DNA from 4 places in the Streptomyces sp. NPDC046716 genome. Region 1 is predicted to be linked to each of the others. Evidence: riboswitches for the same ligand, from Rfam matches in the RefSeq annotation. Region 1 holds a riboswitch; each other region holds the start of a gene.

The links. Region 1 has a riboswitch for cobalamin ahead of metE (5-methyltetrahydropteroyltriglutamate--homocysteine S-methyltransferase). Riboswitches for the same ligand answer to the same signal wherever they lie in the genome.
Region 2: another riboswitch for cobalamin. It lies ahead of ABZ930_RS18280 (ABC transporter substrate-binding protein); the one in region 1 lies ahead of metE (5-methyltetrahydropteroyltriglutamate--homocysteine S-methyltransferase).
Region 3: another riboswitch for cobalamin. It lies ahead of ABZ930_RS10765 (prenyltransferase/squalene oxidase repeat-containing protein); the one in region 1 lies ahead of metE (5-methyltetrahydropteroyltriglutamate--homocysteine S-methyltransferase).
Region 4: another riboswitch for cobalamin. It lies ahead of ABZ930_RS14905 (cobalamin biosynthesis protein); the one in region 1 lies ahead of metE (5-methyltetrahydropteroyltriglutamate--homocysteine S-methyltransferase).

What each region holds. Positions count from the first base shown of each region.
Region 1 is NZ_JBEYYU010000032.1:63,991-68,379, forward strand. It holds gene metE (5-methyltetrahydropteroyltriglutamate--homocysteine S-methyltransferase) at 1-1,370, opposite strand, end outside; cobalamin riboswitch at 1,533-1,767, opposite strand; gene ABZ930_RS23690 (NUDIX domain-containing protein) at 1,824-2,258, shown strand; gene ABZ930_RS23695 (carboxypeptidase regulatory-like domain-containing protein) at 2,255-3,652, opposite strand; gene ABZ930_RS23700 (TetR/AcrR family transcriptional regulator) at 3,748-4,317, shown strand.
Region 2 is NZ_JBEYYU010000022.1:21,038-25,426, reverse strand. It holds gene ABZ930_RS18290 (lytic polysaccharide monooxygenase) at 1-959, opposite strand, end outside; gene ABZ930_RS18285 (alpha/beta hydrolase) at 1,147-1,830, shown strand; cobalamin riboswitch at 1,907-2,108, shown strand; gene ABZ930_RS18280 (ABC transporter substrate-binding protein) at 2,175-3,203, shown strand; gene ABZ930_RS18275 (iron chelate uptake ABC transporter family permease subunit) at 3,215-4,222, shown strand; gene ABZ930_RS18270 (ABC transporter ATP-binding protein) at 4,219-4,389, shown strand, end outside.
Region 3 is NZ_JBEYYU010000010.1:153,390-157,778, reverse strand. It holds gene ABZ930_RS10780 (MBL fold metallo-hydrolase) at 1-639, shown strand, start outside; gene ABZ930_RS10775 (hypothetical protein) at 770-1,015, shown strand; gene ABZ930_RS10770 (SPFH domain-containing protein) at 1,029-2,171, shown strand; cobalamin riboswitch at 2,591-2,713, shown strand; gene ABZ930_RS10765 (prenyltransferase/squalene oxidase repeat-containing protein) at 2,803-4,038, shown strand; gene ABZ930_RS10760 (SCO2322 family protein) at 4,035-4,389, shown strand, end outside.
Region 4 is NZ_JBEYYU010000016.1:64,654-69,042, forward strand. It holds gene ABZ930_RS14890 (lysozyme) at 1-641, shown strand, start outside; gene ABZ930_RS14895 (inorganic phosphate transporter) at 856-2,133, shown strand; gene ABZ930_RS14900 (hypothetical protein) at 2,150-2,371, shown strand; cobalamin riboswitch at 2,629-2,761, shown strand; gene ABZ930_RS14905 (cobalamin biosynthesis protein) at 2,820-3,755, shown strand; gene ABZ930_RS14910 (cobyric acid synthase) at 3,752-4,389, shown strand, end outside.

The DNA of each region.
Region 1 (4,389 bases):
GTGCGCAGTTCGGTGGTCTGCGGGAACGATCCGATCGTGGTGGTCGGCAGCGGCGGCAGACCCAGGTGGGCGTGCTGGGCCGCGGCCCGCACGGGGTAGGGCTGGGAGCGGCGCCCGTCCGTGTCCGTCACGGCCTCGGCGCGGGCGCGCACCGCGGGATCGCGGGTGAGGGCGGAGGTGGCGCGGGAGGCGAGGTCGGCCTTGTTGGCCGAGAGTTCGGCGGTGATGGTGTGGGTGCCCCGGGCCAGGCCCTTGGCGAGCGTCACGATCTCGGCCGTCTTCTGGCGCGCGAAGGCGAGCCAGCGCAGGATCTGCGGTTCGATGTCGCGCTCCAGGGTGACGTCCAGCGGGACGTGCAGGAGGGAGCAGGAGGCGGCGACGTCGACCCGGTCGGCGAGGCCCAGCAGGGTGCCGAGCGTGGCGAGTGACTTCTCCAGGTCGTTGATCCAGACGTTGCGGCCGTCGACCACACCGGCGACCAGGCGCTTGCCGGGCAGACCGCCGACCGAGGCGAGCGCTTCCAGGTTGGCGGCCGCCGCGTGGGTGAAGTCGAGGGCGAGACCGTCGACCGGGGCCTTCGCCAGGACGGGAAGAGCGTCGCCGAGCCGGTCGAAGTAGGAGGCGACCAGCAGCTTCGGGCGGTCCGTGCGGGCGCCGAGGTCCCGGTAGGCGCGCTCGGCCGCCTTGAGCTCGGCCGGCGTGCGGTCCTGGACCAGGGCCGGCTCGTCCAGCTGCACCCACGCGGCTCCGGCGGCGCGCAGATCGGCGAGGACCTCCGCGTACACGGGGAGCAGCCGGTCGAGCAGCGTCAGCGGGTCGAAGTCGGCGGCGACACCGGGCGCGGCCTTGGCGAGAAGGAGATAGGTGACCGGGCCGACGAGGACCGGGCGGGGCGAGAGCCCCAGGGCGAGGGCTTCCTCGACCTCCGCGACCTGCTGGGCCGAGTCGGCGGTGAAGACCGTGTCGGGGCCCAACTCGGGCACCAGATAGTGGTAGTTCGTGTCGAACCACTTGGTCATCTCCAGCGGCGCCACGTCCTGGGTGCCACGCGCCATCGCGAAGTAGCCGTCGAGGGCGTCGGCGGCCACGGCGGCGCGGTGGCGCTCGGGGATCGCGCCGACCATGACGGTGGCGTCGAGAACGTGGTCGTAGTACGAGAAGTCGCCGGTGGGGACTTCGGTGATCCCGGCGGCGGCGAGTGCCCGCCAGTTCCCACGGCGCAGTCCGGCGGCGGTGGCCCGGAGGGAGCCGGCGGTGACGCGGCCCTTCCAGTAGCCCTCGATCGCCTTCTTCAGCTCGCGGTCGCGTCCTTGCCGGGGGTAGCCGTACACGGTGGCCCGTGCTGCCGCGGCTGCGGTCCTGGTGGTCACGGAGTTCTCCTTCGAGAGACGTATCCCTGGGATCCCGAGAACCCGAACGCGTGAAGGAGTGACAGCGACGACGGGAAGGCCCTCGCGCAGCAGGGCGCGGCCGTCCGCCGGATGTGTGCGCCGACCCGCCCTCGAGGTCACCGGGATGTCCGCGCACGCGTCGTACGCGCACGGGCAGTTGGCAGGTCTTCGGACTCGCGGACGTGTCCCGTGCGTGTCGCCACGTACGGAACTCCTACTGGCCGTCGCTTCCCAGGTCCCGTTCCTCGGGGCCCAGTGCGTATGACGGCGGTCGTTCCCACTCACCGCTGCGGGGCAGTCCCGGATTCCCACCGGGTTCCCTCTTGCGACGCATCCCGCCTGGCGGACGGGGCGAACCAGCTGCGCGGCCCACCCTACGGGCTGCCGGTCGGCGGTGGCCAGACGGAGCGGAGCGGGCGGCACAATGCGGGGATGGATCACACAGTCATGAAGGTCGTCGCGGCGGCCGTGGTGGAGCACGGCAGGCTGCTCGTCGTCAGCAAGCAGGCGGCGCCGGACATCTTCTACGTTCCGGGAGGCAAGCCCGAACCGGGCGAGGAACCGGAGGAGACGCTGGTACGGGAGCTGCGGGAGGAGCTGGGGGTCGAGCCGGGCCCGCTCGAACCGCTCGCCGTCGTGGAGGAGCGGGCGGCCCTGGAAGGCGTACCGATGCGGCTGACGGTCTTCGCCACGACGCTGATCGGCGATCCGGTCCCCGCGGCCGAACTGTCCGCCCTGCGCTGGACCGACGGGCGGGACGCGGATCTGCGGCTCGCCCCCGCCGTCGAGCACCATCTGCTGCCGCTGCTGCGGGACATGGGCCGGCTGGAGCCGCTCGGCGCCCCGGCGGAGGGCACGTCGGACTAGCCGGTCGCGACCCGGCCCCGTCGATCCACCGCGGGGGAGCCGGCGTCGGCCTCCCGCCGCTCCAGCGCGAAGTCCGCCCGGGCCGTCTCTCCCGGCGTCAGCAGCCTGCGCCGCGCCACCGGATGAAGTCCCGGCGCCGAGGCCACGAGGGAGAGATGGCCCTCCGGGAGGCCGGAGACGGCGTAGCGGCCCTCGGCGTCGGTGACGGTGGAGACCAGTTGCCCGCCCAGTCCGTCGAGCACGATGACGGCGGCGCCGCGGACCGGCCGCCCCTCGCCGTCGCGGACCGTTCCGGCCAGGACGGGCTCCGGTTCCCCGAAGTGGTGGGGGTGGACCGGGAGCGCCGTGGGGACGGGCGTTTCGAGGGCCGGGTCGTCCACGGGCGGCTCGGTGACCGTGTCCCGCGCGGTGGCCCGGCGGTGCCGCAGGAAGTCGAGGCCGAGCAGGGACGCGCCCGCGGCGATCCAGCCGCACAGGACGAGGACCGGCTTCAGGACCCCGGCGCCGTCGAAGTAGAGGACGCCGCGCAGGGCGTCGACCGCGTTCGCCAGCGGCATGACCGCGTGCACGTACTGGAAGAACTCCGGCAGCAGCGGGGCCGGTACCGCCCCGCCGCTCGTCGGGATCGACAGGACGATGAACAGGGTCATGCCGACGGCGGGCAGGAACCGGCGGGTGAACGGCGCGAGTCCGGACGCGGCCGTGGCGACCGCCGAGGTGAGCAGGAACGCGACGGCCATCACCGCCGGTTCGGCGTCCAGATAGCCCAGCGCGGTCCCGACCGCGTAACCGACGACGCCGAAGACCGCCGCGACGACCGTGACGGCCAGCAGCTTGCGGCGGCGGTCGAACGCGACGGCGCGCAGCAGCGTCGTGGCGAGGATGTACGCCGGGATGTTCCAGGCGATGCCGAAGTAGAGGACGGTCGAGCCGAGGAGGTCCTTGCCCGCGGTGGGGGCGACGTCGTCGACCGCGAGAGGGGACCGCTCCGCGACCGCCGTGCCGAACGCCGTGGTCAGCGTCTGCTCGAGGGACGCGCCGTTGGCCTTCGCCACGTACAGCACCGGACGCGCGCCGTCGGCCGCGTACCCCGCGAACGCGTCCCGGTCCAGAACCGCCTGCCGGGCCCGCTTGCGATCCGCGACGGGCCGGACGTCGAACCCGCCGGGGTAGCGCGCCTCCAGCGCGGCGTCGACCCGCGCCGCCGCGTCCGCGCCACCCGCGACGGCCACCTTCACGTGGTGGGGGCCGGGCGCGTGCAGGGCGGGAGCGAAGAAGAAGACGATCCCCAGGAAGAGGACCGCCGGGAACCAGGCCGCTTCGGCCAGGGCCTTCGCCGTCCGCCCTCGTGACCGGGTGCCGTGCCCCGTGCTCGAACGTGTGCTGTTCTCCACCGGTGTTCCGCGCTCCGTTTCCCGCACCCATTGATGTACCGATCGGCACATGAACTCGGATGGACTATACGTGTACCGTCCGGTACGTTCAAAATGTGGCTCGACCCGTGAACACCGAGAAGCGCGCGGAACTCCTGGGGCAGGTGGTGGAGTACGTGCAGCGCCACGGCCTCGCGGACCTGTCGCTGAGCCCGCTCGCCGAGAGCATCGGCACGACCAAGCGCATGCTCCTGTACTACTTCGGCAGCCGGGAGAACCTGATCGCTCTCGCCCTGGAGGCGAGCCGACCCGACGCCCACGCGCTGTTCGACGGCGTCGAGGACGCCGACGACCTGCGGCGGTCGGCCCGTGCGCTGTGGAAGGCGATCACGGTCGGCGAGCAGGCCGGGCCCATCCGGATGCTGCTCCAGCTGCTGAGCCTGGCCGCGACGCACCCGGAGACCTACCGGGACATCGCCGCGGAGACCGTCGAGGTCATGGTCGGGCCGATCGCGGACGCCTTCGCACGCCTCGGCCACCCGCGCGCGTCCGCCCGGGAGCGGGCGACCCTGCTCGTCTCCGGCCTTCGCGGCCTGTGCCAGGACCGGCTGGTGACCGGCGACGCGGCCCGCACCGACGCGGCCGCCGCGCACCTGATCACCGCCGCGGTCGCTCCCCGGAGCTGACGCCGCCCGGCCGCCCGGGACCGGCTCCGGACTCCCGGTGCCGCCCCGACAGCACGCCCGGCGCACCGCCGC
Region 2 (4,389 bases), on a different contig from region 1:
GGCACCCCGGCCGTCCGCCCGCGATGGCGCAGCGCGGCGAGCGCGACCCCGGCCAGGGCCACCGCTCCGGCCGCGGCTCCGACGAGCGCGGCGACCGGGCTCGGGCCGGTCTCGGCCCGGGCCGATGCGGTCTGCCCCCGCGACTGGCCCTCCTCCGTGTTCCCCCGGGCCGTGTCCGCGTGGTGGGCCGCGTGCACACCACCGGCGGCCTGGGAGCCGACACCGAGCGCGGCCGCCTCGCGGGCGGACTGCTCGCCGCCGGTCAGCCCGGTCACCTCGCCGGATCCGCCGTCGAAGACGACGTCCGAGCAGGAGAAGAAGTTCTCCTGGCTGTCGGAGCGGATCCACTGGACGAACAGCATCTGGCGGCCGGTGCGCTCGGGCAGCCGGAGGTCCCAGTAGTAGTGGCCGTCCTCGGTGCCCGGGCCGCCCTCGTGCGGCGGGTCCTGGACGGTCTGCACCTGCTCCAGGTCGGCCCAGCCCAGTGGCTGCTGGGGATCGAAGCCCTCCTTGGTGACGTACACCTCGAACCTGCCGGGGTGCTGGGCCCAGTTGCTGTACTTGACCTGAAGGGTGGCGCCCGCCGTGAGGTGGGTGAGCGGCCAGTCGGTGCGGGCCGCGTTGTAGGGCGAGAAGTCGTACGGGCTGCGGTCGCCGGCGCTGCACAGGGTGCCGTCCGGGACGTAGCCCGCGCCGCGCCCGCCCGCTTGGGAGTCGAGGACCGCGAACCAGTTGTACAGCGGTGCGGTGCCCGCCTCCTGGACGGCCGCCTTGCAGGCGGGGTTGGTGGGCATCTGGGTGGAGGAGTTGGCGAGCAGGTCCTTGTAGCAGAGGTAGGTGCGCGAGCCGGGCATCAGGGCGACACCGTGCGCGGCGGCCGGGGACGGCACGGCCAGTACGGCGGCGACTGCGATGCCTGCCGCTCCGGCCAGCGCGGCCGCGCGGGAGGGAACCGTCATGGGACTGTCTCCTTCGGGAGGGCTCCGACGAGCGGTACGACCCGTAGTCGGCGCCACCACGGATTCGGTTGCCGCGCGGCGGGCGCCGACGGTCCGTTTCCGGCCGGTCCGCGATGACGTAGCCTCGCGGGATCAACTGATCTTCACGGTCGGCGCGTGGGCCGGCCGGGGCGGGGAGCGCGGAGGCATGCCGGAGCGGCGCACGGTGCGGGTGTCGGGGATCTCCCTGTCCTACGAGGTGTCGGGGCCGCCGGACGCCGTGCCGCTTCTGCTGCTGCACGGTCTCGGGGAGGGCGCGGCCGACTGGGCGCAGGTGGCACCGGAGTTCGCCCGCGACCACCGGGTGTACGCCCTCGACCTGCGCGGGCACGGGCAGAGCGACTGGCCGGACCGGTACTCCCTGGAGCTGATGCGGGACGACGTGACCGCGTTCCTGGACGCTCTGGGGCTCGACCGGGTGCGGGTCGTCGCGCACTCCATGGGCGGCGTGGTCGCCTGTCTGCTGGCGGCGGCCGCGCCGGAGCGGGTGACGCGGCTGGTTCTCGAGGACGTCCCGCTGCCCCGCCCGCGGACGCCTCCCCCGCTGGTCCGCCCCGACGGGGACCTGGCCTTCGACTGGGAGATGGTGGTGGCGGTCAGGCGGCAGCTCGACACACCGCCCGCGCACTGGGCGGACCTGCTCGCCGCGATCACCGCCGAGACTTTGGTGGTGGCGGGCGGGCCGCTGAGTCATGTGCCGCAGGACGGCGTCGCGGAGCTGGCCCGGCGGATTCCCGGCGGGCGGCTGCTGACCGTCCCGGTCGGCCACCTGGTCCACCGGGAGGCTCCGGAGGAGTTCGTCACGGAGGTCCGCGCGTTCCTCGGCGCCTGACGCAGGGTCACCGGCGGGCGGCCGACGTCGGCCCGCGCTCCCGAAAACCCCGGCGGCGGGAGCCTCGCCCGGCCCGTGATACTTTCGCCGGGCCAGTCGTACCTTTGCACGATCTTGCTCGTGCACGGGTCAGGGAATCCGGTGCAAATCCGGAACTGACGCGCAGCGGTGAGGGTGACGGGCGGAGCCACAGCCACTGGGCCGGTGACACGGTCTGGGAAGGCGCTTCGCGCGGACGACCCCGAGTCCGAAGACCTGCTGGCGGCCTCCGGGGCGTTCCGCGGCCGGGGGTGGACCGTAGACCGGCTCCGCGTATGAGCCCTGGACGCAGAGGATTCCCCGTGCTGCCCGCCCGTTTCACCCGTCACGTCCGCCGTGCCGCACCGCTGTTGGCCGCTGCCCTGCTCCTGACCGGGTGCGGAGGATCGACCGGCACCGACGCGAAGCCGGGACGCGGGGTCACGGTCGACAACTGCGGTACGAAGGTACGCGTCGACCACGCGCCGAAGCGGGCCGTGGCCCTCGACCAGGGCTCGGCGGAGATCATGCTGTCGCTCGGTCTCGCCGACCGGATGGTGGGCACCGGCACCTGGACGGACCCGGTCCTCAAGGGGCTCGAGAAGGCGAACGCGAAGGTGCCGCGGCTCGCGGACCGCTATCCGTCCTTCGAGAAGGTCCTGTCCACCGAACCCGACTTCGCCGCGGCCTCTTTCACGTACACGCTCAGCAAGGGCGGGGTGGCGTCGCGCGAGAAGTTCGCCGAACTCGGCGTCCCCACCTATCTCTCCCCCGGCGACTGCGCCGGCAAGGACAACAGCGGCGACGGCGACGGCGCGCGCACCAAGGCGCTCACCCTCGACACGGTCTACGGCGAGATACGTGACCTGGCGCGGATCTTCCACGTGGAGAAGCGGGGCGAGAAGCTCATCGACACGCTCACGGCCCGCGTGGAGAAGGCGACTTCGGCCGCCGACACGTCGGGCGTCAGCGTGCTGTACTGGTTCGCGAACTCCGACTCCCCCTACATGGCGGGCTGTTGCGGCGCTCCGGGTGTCATCACCAAGGAGCTGAAGCTGCGCAACGTCTTCGACGACACCCACGACGAGTGGCCGCAGATCGGCTGGGAGACCGTCGCCGACCGCGATCCGGACGTCCTCGTCATCGGTGATCTGACCCGCCGCTCGCAGTCGGCCGAGTCCGCCGCCCAGAAGATCAGGTTTCTGGAGTCGGACCCCGTCACGAAGAACATGACGGCGGTGCGGGAGAAGCGGTACGTGCGGCTGAGCGGGCAGGACATGAATCCGACGATCCGCACCGTGGACGGGCTGGAGAAGGTGGCCGCCGCGGTCGGCGCGTTCGGTCTCGGCCGGTGAGTGCCGCGACGCTGCGCTCCGGTCTCTACTGGGCGGCGGGGGTGTTCGCGCTGTTGGCGTCCGTCGCCGTGGCGATCACCTTCGGGCCCGCGCGGATCGGGGTCGGCGACGTGTGGTCGGCGGTGGGCGCGCGGCTCGGCTGGGGCAGCTCGGACCTGTCGCCGATCCGCGACGGCATCGTATGGAATCTGCGGCTGCCGCGGACGCTGCTCGCGGCCGTGTGCGGGGCCGGGCTCGCCGTGTGCGGCACGGTGCTGCAGGCGCTGCTGCGCAATCCGCTCGCCGATCCGTTCGTGCTGGGGGTGTCCTCGGGGGCGTCGACGGGCGCCGTGCTCGTCGTGGTCCTCGGAGTGGGCGGCGGCGCCCTGTCGGTGTCCGGCGGCGCGTTCATCGGCGCGGTCGTCTCGTTCGCGCTGGTGCTGGTGCTCAGTCACACCCTGGGCGGCACGACGGACCGGGTGGTGCTCAGCGGGGTGGCCGCGATGCAGTTGTTCTCCGCGCTGACCTCGGTCGTGGTGCTGACGGCCGCCGATGCGGAGACCACGCGCGGCGTGCTGTTCTGGCTGCTCGGCTCGCTCGGCGGCGTCGGCTGGACCGAGGTGTGGCTGTGCTGCGCGGTCCTGTTTCTCGCGCTGGTGGTGTGTCTCGGGTACGGGCGCACGCTCGACGCGTTCGCCTTCGGCCCGGAGGCGGCGGCCGCGCTGGGCGTCCGGGTGGCCCGGACCCGGCTGATCCTGCTGTGTGTGACGGCGCTGCTGACGGCGGTCCTGGTGAGTGCGGCGGGTGCGATCGGCTTCGTCGGTCTGGTGCTGCCGCACGCGGCGCGGGCCCTGGTCGGGCCCGGGCACACCCGGCTGCTGCCGGTGACGGCGCTCGCCGGCGCGGTGTTCCTGGTGTGGGTGGACACGGCGGCGCGCACGGTCCTCGCGCCGCAGGAGGTTCCGGTGGGAGTGGTGACGTCCTTGATCGGTGTGCCCGCGTTCGTGCTGGTGCTGTACCGGCGCAGGGCCGTCCGGTGACGGGCGGGCTGCGCGCGGAGCGCGTGTCCCGGTCGGCCGGCGGCGCACTGATCCTCGACGGGGTGGCGCTCGCGCCGCGCCCCGGCACCGTGACGGGCCTGCTCGGCCCGAACGGCTCGGGCAAGTCGACCCTGCTGAGGCTGCTCGCCGGGGTGCTCGCCCCGGAC
Region 3 (4,389 bases), on a different contig from region 1:
CCGATCGCCCGCGCCCGCGACGAGGGCACCCCGCGCCGCCTGCCCGGCCTCGACCCGGCGCTGCCCGACCGCACCATCACCCCCGGCGACCTGCTCCCCCTGCCGGGCCGCAGGCTCCGCGCGATCTGGACGCCGGGCCACACCCCGGGCCATGTCTGCCTGCACCTCGAAGAGGACCACCCGGCACAACTCCCGGGAAACGGGCGCCTGTTCAGCGGCGACCACATCCTGCCGGGCATCACCCCGCACATCGGCCTCTACGAGGACCCGGACGACGCCACCGTGACGGACCCCCTCGGCGACTACCTCGACTCCCTCGAACGGGTCGGCCGGCTGGCCCCCGCCGAGGTCCTCCCGGCGCACCAGCACACCTTCACCGACGCGCCCGCCCGCGTACGGGAACTGCTGGAGCACCACGAGTCCCGGCTGACCGATCTGCTCACCCTCCTCGCGGAGCCGCTCACCCCCTGGCAGCTCGCCGAGCGCATGGAGTGGAACCGGCCGTGGGCCGACATCCCCTTCGGCTCGCGGACCATCGCGGTGTCGGAGGCGGAGGCGCATCTGCGCCGGCTGGTGAAGCTGGGGCGGGTGGAGACGGCCGTCGGCAGCGACCCGGTGGCGTACGTCGCGGCGCCCTGATCCGACGTCACCGGGCGGCCGGTCACGGCCGGCGGATCTTTGCCGCGCGTAGATGGTCGGGCCCCACGCGCAGGCGTATGGTCCTGGCCAAGAGCTCACTTGAGCTGGAACGACAAGGGGGCGGCCGCCGATGGCGCCGGACGAGGCTGTGGTCGGCTGTACGGGGAAGCTGGTGCTCGGCACACGGGGTGCCGGAGGGCCGGGCGAGGTGCTGGTGCGGGTCAGGGGCGGGACCGAGACGTTTCTCGCGTGGTCCGACGAGCCTCTGGAGCGCGGGACGACCGTGCTCGTGATCGAGTCGCGCGGCACCCGGCAGGTCGTGGTCATGGCCTGGACCGATCCTCTCCTCGCCGACGGCGACGGCGGCGCCCGCTAAGGAGACGTCAAGGATGTTCGGATATCGCGTTCCCGCCCCCGACGAGGCGATGTTGATCTCGGGTGGCAGGCGGGGACTTGGGGGAGCGCCGTTCCGCGTCGTCACCGGGCACGGGAAGTTCGTGCTGCCCGTGTTCCGCAAGACCCGTTTCCTGTCGCTGGCCATGGCGGAGGCGGAAGTCGTCGAGAAGTGCGTCACCAAGCAGGGCATCGCGCTGACCGTGCGGGCCGTCATCGCCTTCAAGGTGGGCAACGACCACGAGTCGATCGTCAACGCCGGGCAGCGGTTCCTGTCCGACCAGGAGCAGATGTCGGTGCTCACCGGGCGGATCTTCGCCGGTCACCTGCGCTCCATCATCGGCTCGATGACCGTCGAGGAGATCGTCACCGAGCGGCAGAAGCTGGCGACGGAGGTGCTCGACACCTCGAAGGCCGAGATGGCGAAGATCGGGCTGCACGTCGACTCGTTGCAGATCCAGTCCATCGACGACGGTGCCACCGGGTACATCGAGGCGATGTCGCAGCCGCACAAGGCCGCCATCCAGCGTGCCGCGAAGATCGCGCAGGCGCAGGCCAACCAGGCCTCCGTCGAGGCGGAGCAGGCTGCCGCCCGCAAGCAGGCCGAGTTCGCGCGGCAGACCGCGGTCGTGCAGGCCGAGTTCAGCGCCGAGGTGGACCGGGCCAAGGCGCAGGCCGACCAGGCCGGGCCGCTGGCGCGGGCGCACGCGCAGCAGGAGGTGCTCGCCGCGCAGACCGAGCTGGCGCTCAAGCAGGCCGAGCTGCGGGAGAAGGAGCTGATCGCGGAGGTCGTGAAGCCGGCGCAGGCCGATGCCGAGCGGATCCGGGTGCTCGCCCTCGCCGAGGCCGAGCGGATGAAGATCCAGGCCGAGGCGGCGGCGTCGTACGACCGGGTCGCGCTGGACCGGATGCTCATCGATCAGTTGCCGCAGATCGTGAAGGAGGCGTCGGCCGGGCTCGCCGGGGCCAATGTCAACGTCCTGAACGGGGCCGATGGGCTCGGCGAGATCGCCGCCGGGCTCGTCGGGCAGGGGCTGACGATCCTCGACTCGGTCCGCAAGAACCTCGGCGCGACGGACGACCCCGGTTCCGCCGTCGAGCGCTACCGGGGCGACGACGGCCCCGTCGAGGTCCGCTGACGCGTTCGGCCGCGGCTCTCGTCGTGGCTGGTCGCGCAGTTCCCCGCGCCCCTGAAGGCATGCGCTGCGCGCAGCCTTCCCCCGGAGGCTGCGGCTCCGCCGCGCCTCTCGCGATGAGATGCCGCACGAAGTGCGCATCTCAGGGGCGCGGGGAACGGCGCGAGAAGCGGCCACCGGCCCGCACACAAAGAACAACCCAGGGGCGCGAGGAACGGCGCGAGAAGCGGCCACCGGCCCGCACACGAAGAACAACCCAGGGGCGCGGGGAACGGCGCGAGAAGCGGCCACCGGCCCGCACACGAAGAACAACCCAGGGGCGCGGGGAACTGCGCGACCAACCCCCACCGGAGCCGCACACGAAGAACAACCCAGTGCGGCCGGGTCCCCGGCGGAGCCGCCCGCGGACGACCCCGAAACACGGCGCCCGGTACAGTGAAGGCGTCGTCATCAAGCGTGTGTGAGGGGAAGCCGGTGGGAGTCCGGCGCTGACCCGCAACCGTCACAGCCGGATTGCCTCACCCGCCTCATGATCGGCTCAGAACCGTCGAGGCATACGGAGCTGGAGCCGCCCGGTACCAGCAGAGCGTGCCGTGCCGCCCGGCTCCCCGCAGGGAGAGGCACCCGCCCCAGCATGAACATTCGCCGCAGCGCCGCACTCGTGGCCGCGACCGTCGTGATCGGCGGCGCGGCGGCGCCGGCCGCCCTCGCGGACGGTGCCTCCCCCTCGGCGTCCCCCAAGGTCGTCGTACCGAGCGGCCTGTACGGGTCCGCCGATCCCACGTACGACGGCGTGTGGCGCCAGTCCCTCGCCCTCGTGGCGCAGAAGACCGAGGACGTCCGGCCCGCCGCGAAGGCCGTCGACTGGCTCGCGGGCCAGCAGTGCGAGAACGGCGGCTTCGCCGCGTTCCGGGCCGAGCCGGGCAAGGCCTGCGACGCGAAGACGCCCGTCGACAGCAACAGCACGGCCGCCGCCGTCCAGGCCCTGGCCGCCGTGGGCGGCCGCGACGGCGAGGTCGCCAAGGGCGTGGCCTGGCTGAAGAAGAACCAGAACGCCGACGGCGGCTGGGGCTACAACCCGGGCGGCGCCAGCGACGGCAACTCCACCGCGGTCGTGCTCGGCGCCCTGTCCACCTCAGGCGACGAGCCCGCCGAGGTCCGGTCCTCGACCGGCAAGTCCGGCTTCGACGCCCTCGGCACGCTGACCCTGCCCTGCTCGGAGGGCAAGGACGGCGGCGCGCTCGCCTACCAGCCCGACAAGAAGGGCGAGCTCACGGCGAACGCCGACGCGACCGCCGCCGGTGTGCTCGGCGCCCTCGGCTCCGGTTTCGCCGCCGAGAAGGGCACGGCCCCGGACGCGTACACCTGCGAGGACGGGGAGCAGGCGAAGACCTCCGAGGGCATCGCGCACAACGGCGCCGTCTACCTCCAGAACCAGCTCTCCACGCACCTGTACCTGAAGTCGCAGCTGGCCGGCGCCACCGACCAGCCCGACTACGGCAACACCGCCGACGCGGTCACGGCCGTGGCCGCCGCGGAGGGCATCAAGTACACGAAGGACCCGTACGCCTGGCTGGAGAAGAACGCGCAGGACTGGGCGAAGGGCGCCGGACCCGCCGCCTACGCCCAGCTGATCTTCGCCGCGCACGCCACCGGCAACGACCCGCGCGACTTCGGCGGCACCGACCTGGTGAGCGCGCTGAACAAGACGGGGCCCGACCCCGCCTCCGCGAAGTCCGCCGCCGACTCCGGTGACGAGAAGAAGGACGACGGCGGCAGCGGGGTGTCCTGGTGGATCGTCGGCGTCATGTTCATCGCCGCGGTCGGCGCCGGAATCCTGATCAGCGGGCGTAAGAAGCAGCAGAAGTGAGCCGCGCCGCCCGGCTGGCGCTCGCCCTGCTCGTGGCCGTCCTCGGGCTCGCCGTCGCCGCGCCCGCGCAGGCCGCCGGGTACCGGTACTGGTCGTTCTGGGAGAACGACGGCGGCTCGTGGACGTACGCGACCATGGGCCCGGGCCAGAGCCGCCCGTCGGACGGCGATGTCGAGGGGTTCCGGTTCGCGGTGAGCGCGGACTCGAAGGACGCCACGAAGCCGCGCGGGGCCGCCGACTTCGACGCGGTCTGCGGCGACACGGGCGCGCAGGACGGGAAGAAGCGGGTCGCGGTCGTCATCGACTTCGGCACGGCCGAGGACGCGCCCGACGGCGAGACCCCGCCGAAGG
Region 4 (4,389 bases), on a different contig from region 1:
TCCAGGCGGCGGCGAGGCCGAGGGGTCACGACGTCTCGTCGCACCAGAAGCATGTCGACTGGTCCAAGACGAAGAGGAAGGGGGCCAGGTTCACCTATGTGAAGGCGACCGAGTCCACGACCTACAAGAATCCCTACTTCTGGAAGCAGTACGACGGTGCCCGCGGCGCCGGCATCATCCGGGGCGCCTATCACTTCGCGGTGCCCGACAAGTCCTCCGGCCGCGCCCAGGCCGCGTACTTCGTGCGCAACGGCGGGGACTGGAAGGCGGACGGCTGGACTCTGCCGCCCGCGCTCGACATCGAGTTCAACCCGTACGACTCGCACAAGTGCTACGGCATGAGCAAGCGCAAACTGGTCGCGTGGATCTCGTCGTTCAGCGTCGAGGTGCTGCGGCTGACCGGCCGGCACCCGGTGATCTACACGAACTACCACTGGTGGAAGATCTGCACCGGCAACAGCGGTGCCTTCGCGGTCAACCACGCCCTGTGGCTCGCGCGCTACGACCAGAGCGCGGGGGCGCTGCCCAGGGGATGGTCGTACTGGACCTTCTGGCAGTACGACAACCGCGGCGGACTGCCGGGTGACCAGAATCTCTTCAACGGGTCGATGGCCCAGCTGAGGAGGTTCGCCCTGGGCTAGCCGGAACAGGGACCAAAGTCCCACGGAACCCGGTATTCCGGGGCTCCGAGGGGTCTCGTCCCGGGCCGATCCGGAGTCAATGCCACCACCACGCGCCAAGCGGAGTGACGGCGCTCCGGATCGGGTCACCGCAACGCCCAGCCCAGTTCATCTTCCGTTCACCCGGCGTGCTTACGTTCGAACCGCCACTGACGTCCAACCGAAGCCTGGGTAAATGGAACACATCACGCTGCTCCTTGCGATCGTGATCGTTACCGCACTGGTTTTTGATTTCACCAACGGTTTCCACGACACAGCCAACGCGATGGCGACGACCATCTCGACCGGCGCCCTGAAGCCGAAGACGGCGGTGGCCATGTCCGCCGTGCTGAACCTCGTCGGAGCGTTCCTCTCGGTCGAGGTCGCCAAGACCATCTCCGGCGGCATCATCAATGAGGACGGCCTCAGAACAGAGGTCATCTTCGCGGCGCTCGTGGGCGCCATCCTCTGGAATCTGCTGACCTGGCTGCTCGGTCTGCCGTCCAGCTCCTCGCACGCCCTGTTCGGCGGCCTCATCGGCGCCGCGGTCATGTCGATGGGCTGGTCCTCGGTCGACGGCGGCACCGTCGTCACCAAGATCCTGCTTCCCGCGGTCGCCGCGCCGATCGTCGCCGGCCTCGCCGCGATGCTCGCCACGCGCCTGACCTACCGGATCAGCGCCAAGACCGACGCGAAGGCCACCGCCAAGGGCTACCGCGCCGGCCAGATCGCCTCGGCCGGACTCGTCTCGCTGGCGCACGGCACGAACGACGCGCAGAAGACGATGGGCATCATCACCCTCGCCCTGATCACCGGCGGAGTCATCGCCCCGGACGCCGACCCGCCGCTGTGGGTCATCGTCTCCGCCGGCACGGCCATCGCCCTCGGCACCTACCTCGGCGGCTGGCGGATCATCCGCACCATGGGCAAGGGCCTCACCGACCTCGCGCCGCAGCAGGGCTTCGCCGCCCAGACCTCGGCCGCGACGGCGATCCTCGCCTCCTCGCACATCGGCTTCTCGCTCTCCACCACCCAGGTCTGCTCCGGCGCCGTCATGGGCTCCGGTCTCGGCCGCAAGGGCGGTGTCGTCCGCTGGTCGACCGCGACCCGGATGTTCGTCGCGTGGGGTCTGACCCTGCCGGCCGCCGGTCTGGTCGGCGCGGGCGCCGAGTTCCTCACCAAGCAGGGCCCGTGGGGCGTCGGTCTCACCGCCGCGCTGCTCGTGGTCGGCTCGGGCGTCATCTGGAAGCTCTCGCGCCGTGACTCCATCGACCACACGAACGTCACCGATGACGAGGTCGGCAGCGCCGCGGCGCCGGCCGCGGAGCCCGCGGGCGTCGTGACCACGGCCATCGCGGCGGTCACCCCGCCGCCCGTCGGCACCCTGGTCACCGGCGAGTCCGAGGAAGTCAAGGCGACCATCCCGGCCCCCGCGCCGGCCGACCCCGCGCGCCCCGCCGGCGCCACGCTGTAAGGAAGCAGGACCAGCTATGAAGATCGACTGGGCAGCTCTCGGCTCCGTGTTCGGAGTCAGCCTCGTGGTCACCGTGGCCCTGGTGGGCCTGTTCACCCTCGGCATCGTCGGACTCTCCAAGAAGGAGTCGGCGGCGCAGCGGGGCGACTCGGCGACGCTCGTCGTCTCCGGCGCGTACGCGTGCTTCGCGGCGTGCGCGGCGGCCGTGGCGTACGGGATCTTCCTGATCGTGGCCTGATCCACGGCAGTCATTTCGGCGGGCCCGGACCTTTCTGGTCCGGGCCCGCCGTGTCTGTGTGCGGTGCGGCCTGTCGTGTGTCGGGTGCCGCTCTCGTCGTGGCCGGTCGCGCAGTTCCCCGCGCCCCTGAAACGAGCTTCGCTCGTCCAGGGGAACTGCACGGCCGGCCACGGCGGTGGCAAGCGGGGCGCGAACCGCTGTGGACCTCCCCACACTCTCCCGCCCCAGGTCAACAGCAAGTTGACGCACCTTCGCGGAGCGTGGTGCACTGCCAACGCCATATACGGCAGCAGGTGAGGAAGCCGGTGCGAATCCGGCGCGGTCCCGCCACTGTGAGTCCCCGGTCACCCGGGGACGAGCCAGGAACTCCCGCTGCCGGTCTCGTCGAACCAGGGCGTGGACACCCTGAGTGAGGACAACTACCGCCATGTTCGCCCCGCGCGGCGTCATGCGGCCCGGGCGCGTGTTCGCGTACGGGGCCGCCACAGGACTGTTGAGCGATCTGCTCGTCGGTGATCCGCGCCGTGGGCATCCTGTCGCCGGGTTCGGGCGGGCCGCGGGCGCCGTCGAGCGGGTGCTGTGGCGGGACCACCGCGGCTGGGGCGCGCTGCACACCCTGGTCTGCGCCGGTGGCGCCGCCGCCGTCGGAGCCGCCGCCTCGCGCGCCGTACGCCGCTCCCCCGCCGCCGCCGTCGCGCTGACGGCCGCCGCGACCTGGGCCGTGGTCGGCGGGACCTCGCTGGGCCGGGAGGCGCGGGCGATCGGCTCCGCGCTGGAGGCCGGGGACGTCGAGCTGGCCAGGGAACTGCTGCCGCGGCTGTGCGGGCGCGACCCGCAGGGCCTGGACGCGGACGGGATCGCCCGGGGCGTCGTCGAGTCGGTCGCCGAGAACACCTCCGACGCCGTGGTGGGCGCGCTGGTGTGGGGCGCCGTCGGCGGGGTGCCGGGGCTGCTCGCCTTCCGCGCCGTGAACACGCTCGACGCGATGGTCGGGCACAAGTCCGTGAAGTACCGCCGGTTCGGCTGGGCCTCGGCGCGCTTCGACGATGTCGCGGGCTGGCCGGGGGCCCGGCTCACCGGCGCCCTCGCCGTCCTGGCCGGCGGGCGGCCCCGCGCCGCGCTGGCCGCGTGGCGGGCGGACGCCGGCCGGCACCCGAGCCCCAACGCCGGGGTCGTCGAGGCCTCCTTCGCGGGCGCGCTCGGGGTACGGCTCGGCGGCACCCTGTCGTACGCGGGACGGGTCGAGCACCGGCCGGTGCTGAACGCCGCGGGGCGGGCGGTCCGGGTGACCGATGTGGAACGGGCCGCGCGGTTGTCGCGGCGGGTGAGTGTGCTGGCGCTGGGAGTCTGTGTGGGCGGGCGGTTGCTGTGGGGTCGTCGATGAACCGGGGCGGGCTGCTCGTCGCGGGCACCACCTCCGACGCGGGAAAGAGTGTCGTCACCGCCGGGATCTGCCGGTGGCTGGTGCGGCAGGGCGTGAAGGTAGCGCCGTTCAAGGGGCAGAACATGTCCCTCAATTCGTTCGTCACCCGCGAGGGCGCCGAGATCGGGCGGGCGCAGGCGATGCAGGCGCAGGCCGCCCGCGTCGAGCCGACCGCGCTGATGAACCCGGTGCTGCTCAAGCCCGGCAGCGATCGCAGCAGCCAGGTCGTGCTGATGGGCAGGCCGGTGGGCGAGATGAGCGCGCGCGGCTATCACGGCGGGCGGCAGGCCGCCCTGCTGGACACCGTCGTGGGATGCCTGGAGGAGTTGCGGGGCAGTCATGACGCTGTGATCTGCGAGGGCGCCGGGTCCCCGGCCGAGATCAATCTGCGGCGGACCGACATCGTGAACATGGGCGTCGCGCGCGCCGCCCGGCTGCCGGTGCTGGTCGTCGGCGACATCGACCGGGGCGGGGTCTTCGCCTCGTTCTTCGGTACGACGGCGCTGCTCGCGCCCGAGGACCAGGAACTGCTCGCCGGGTATCTGGTGAACAAGTTCCGCGGTGACGTGAGCCTGCTGGAGCCCGGCCTCGACAT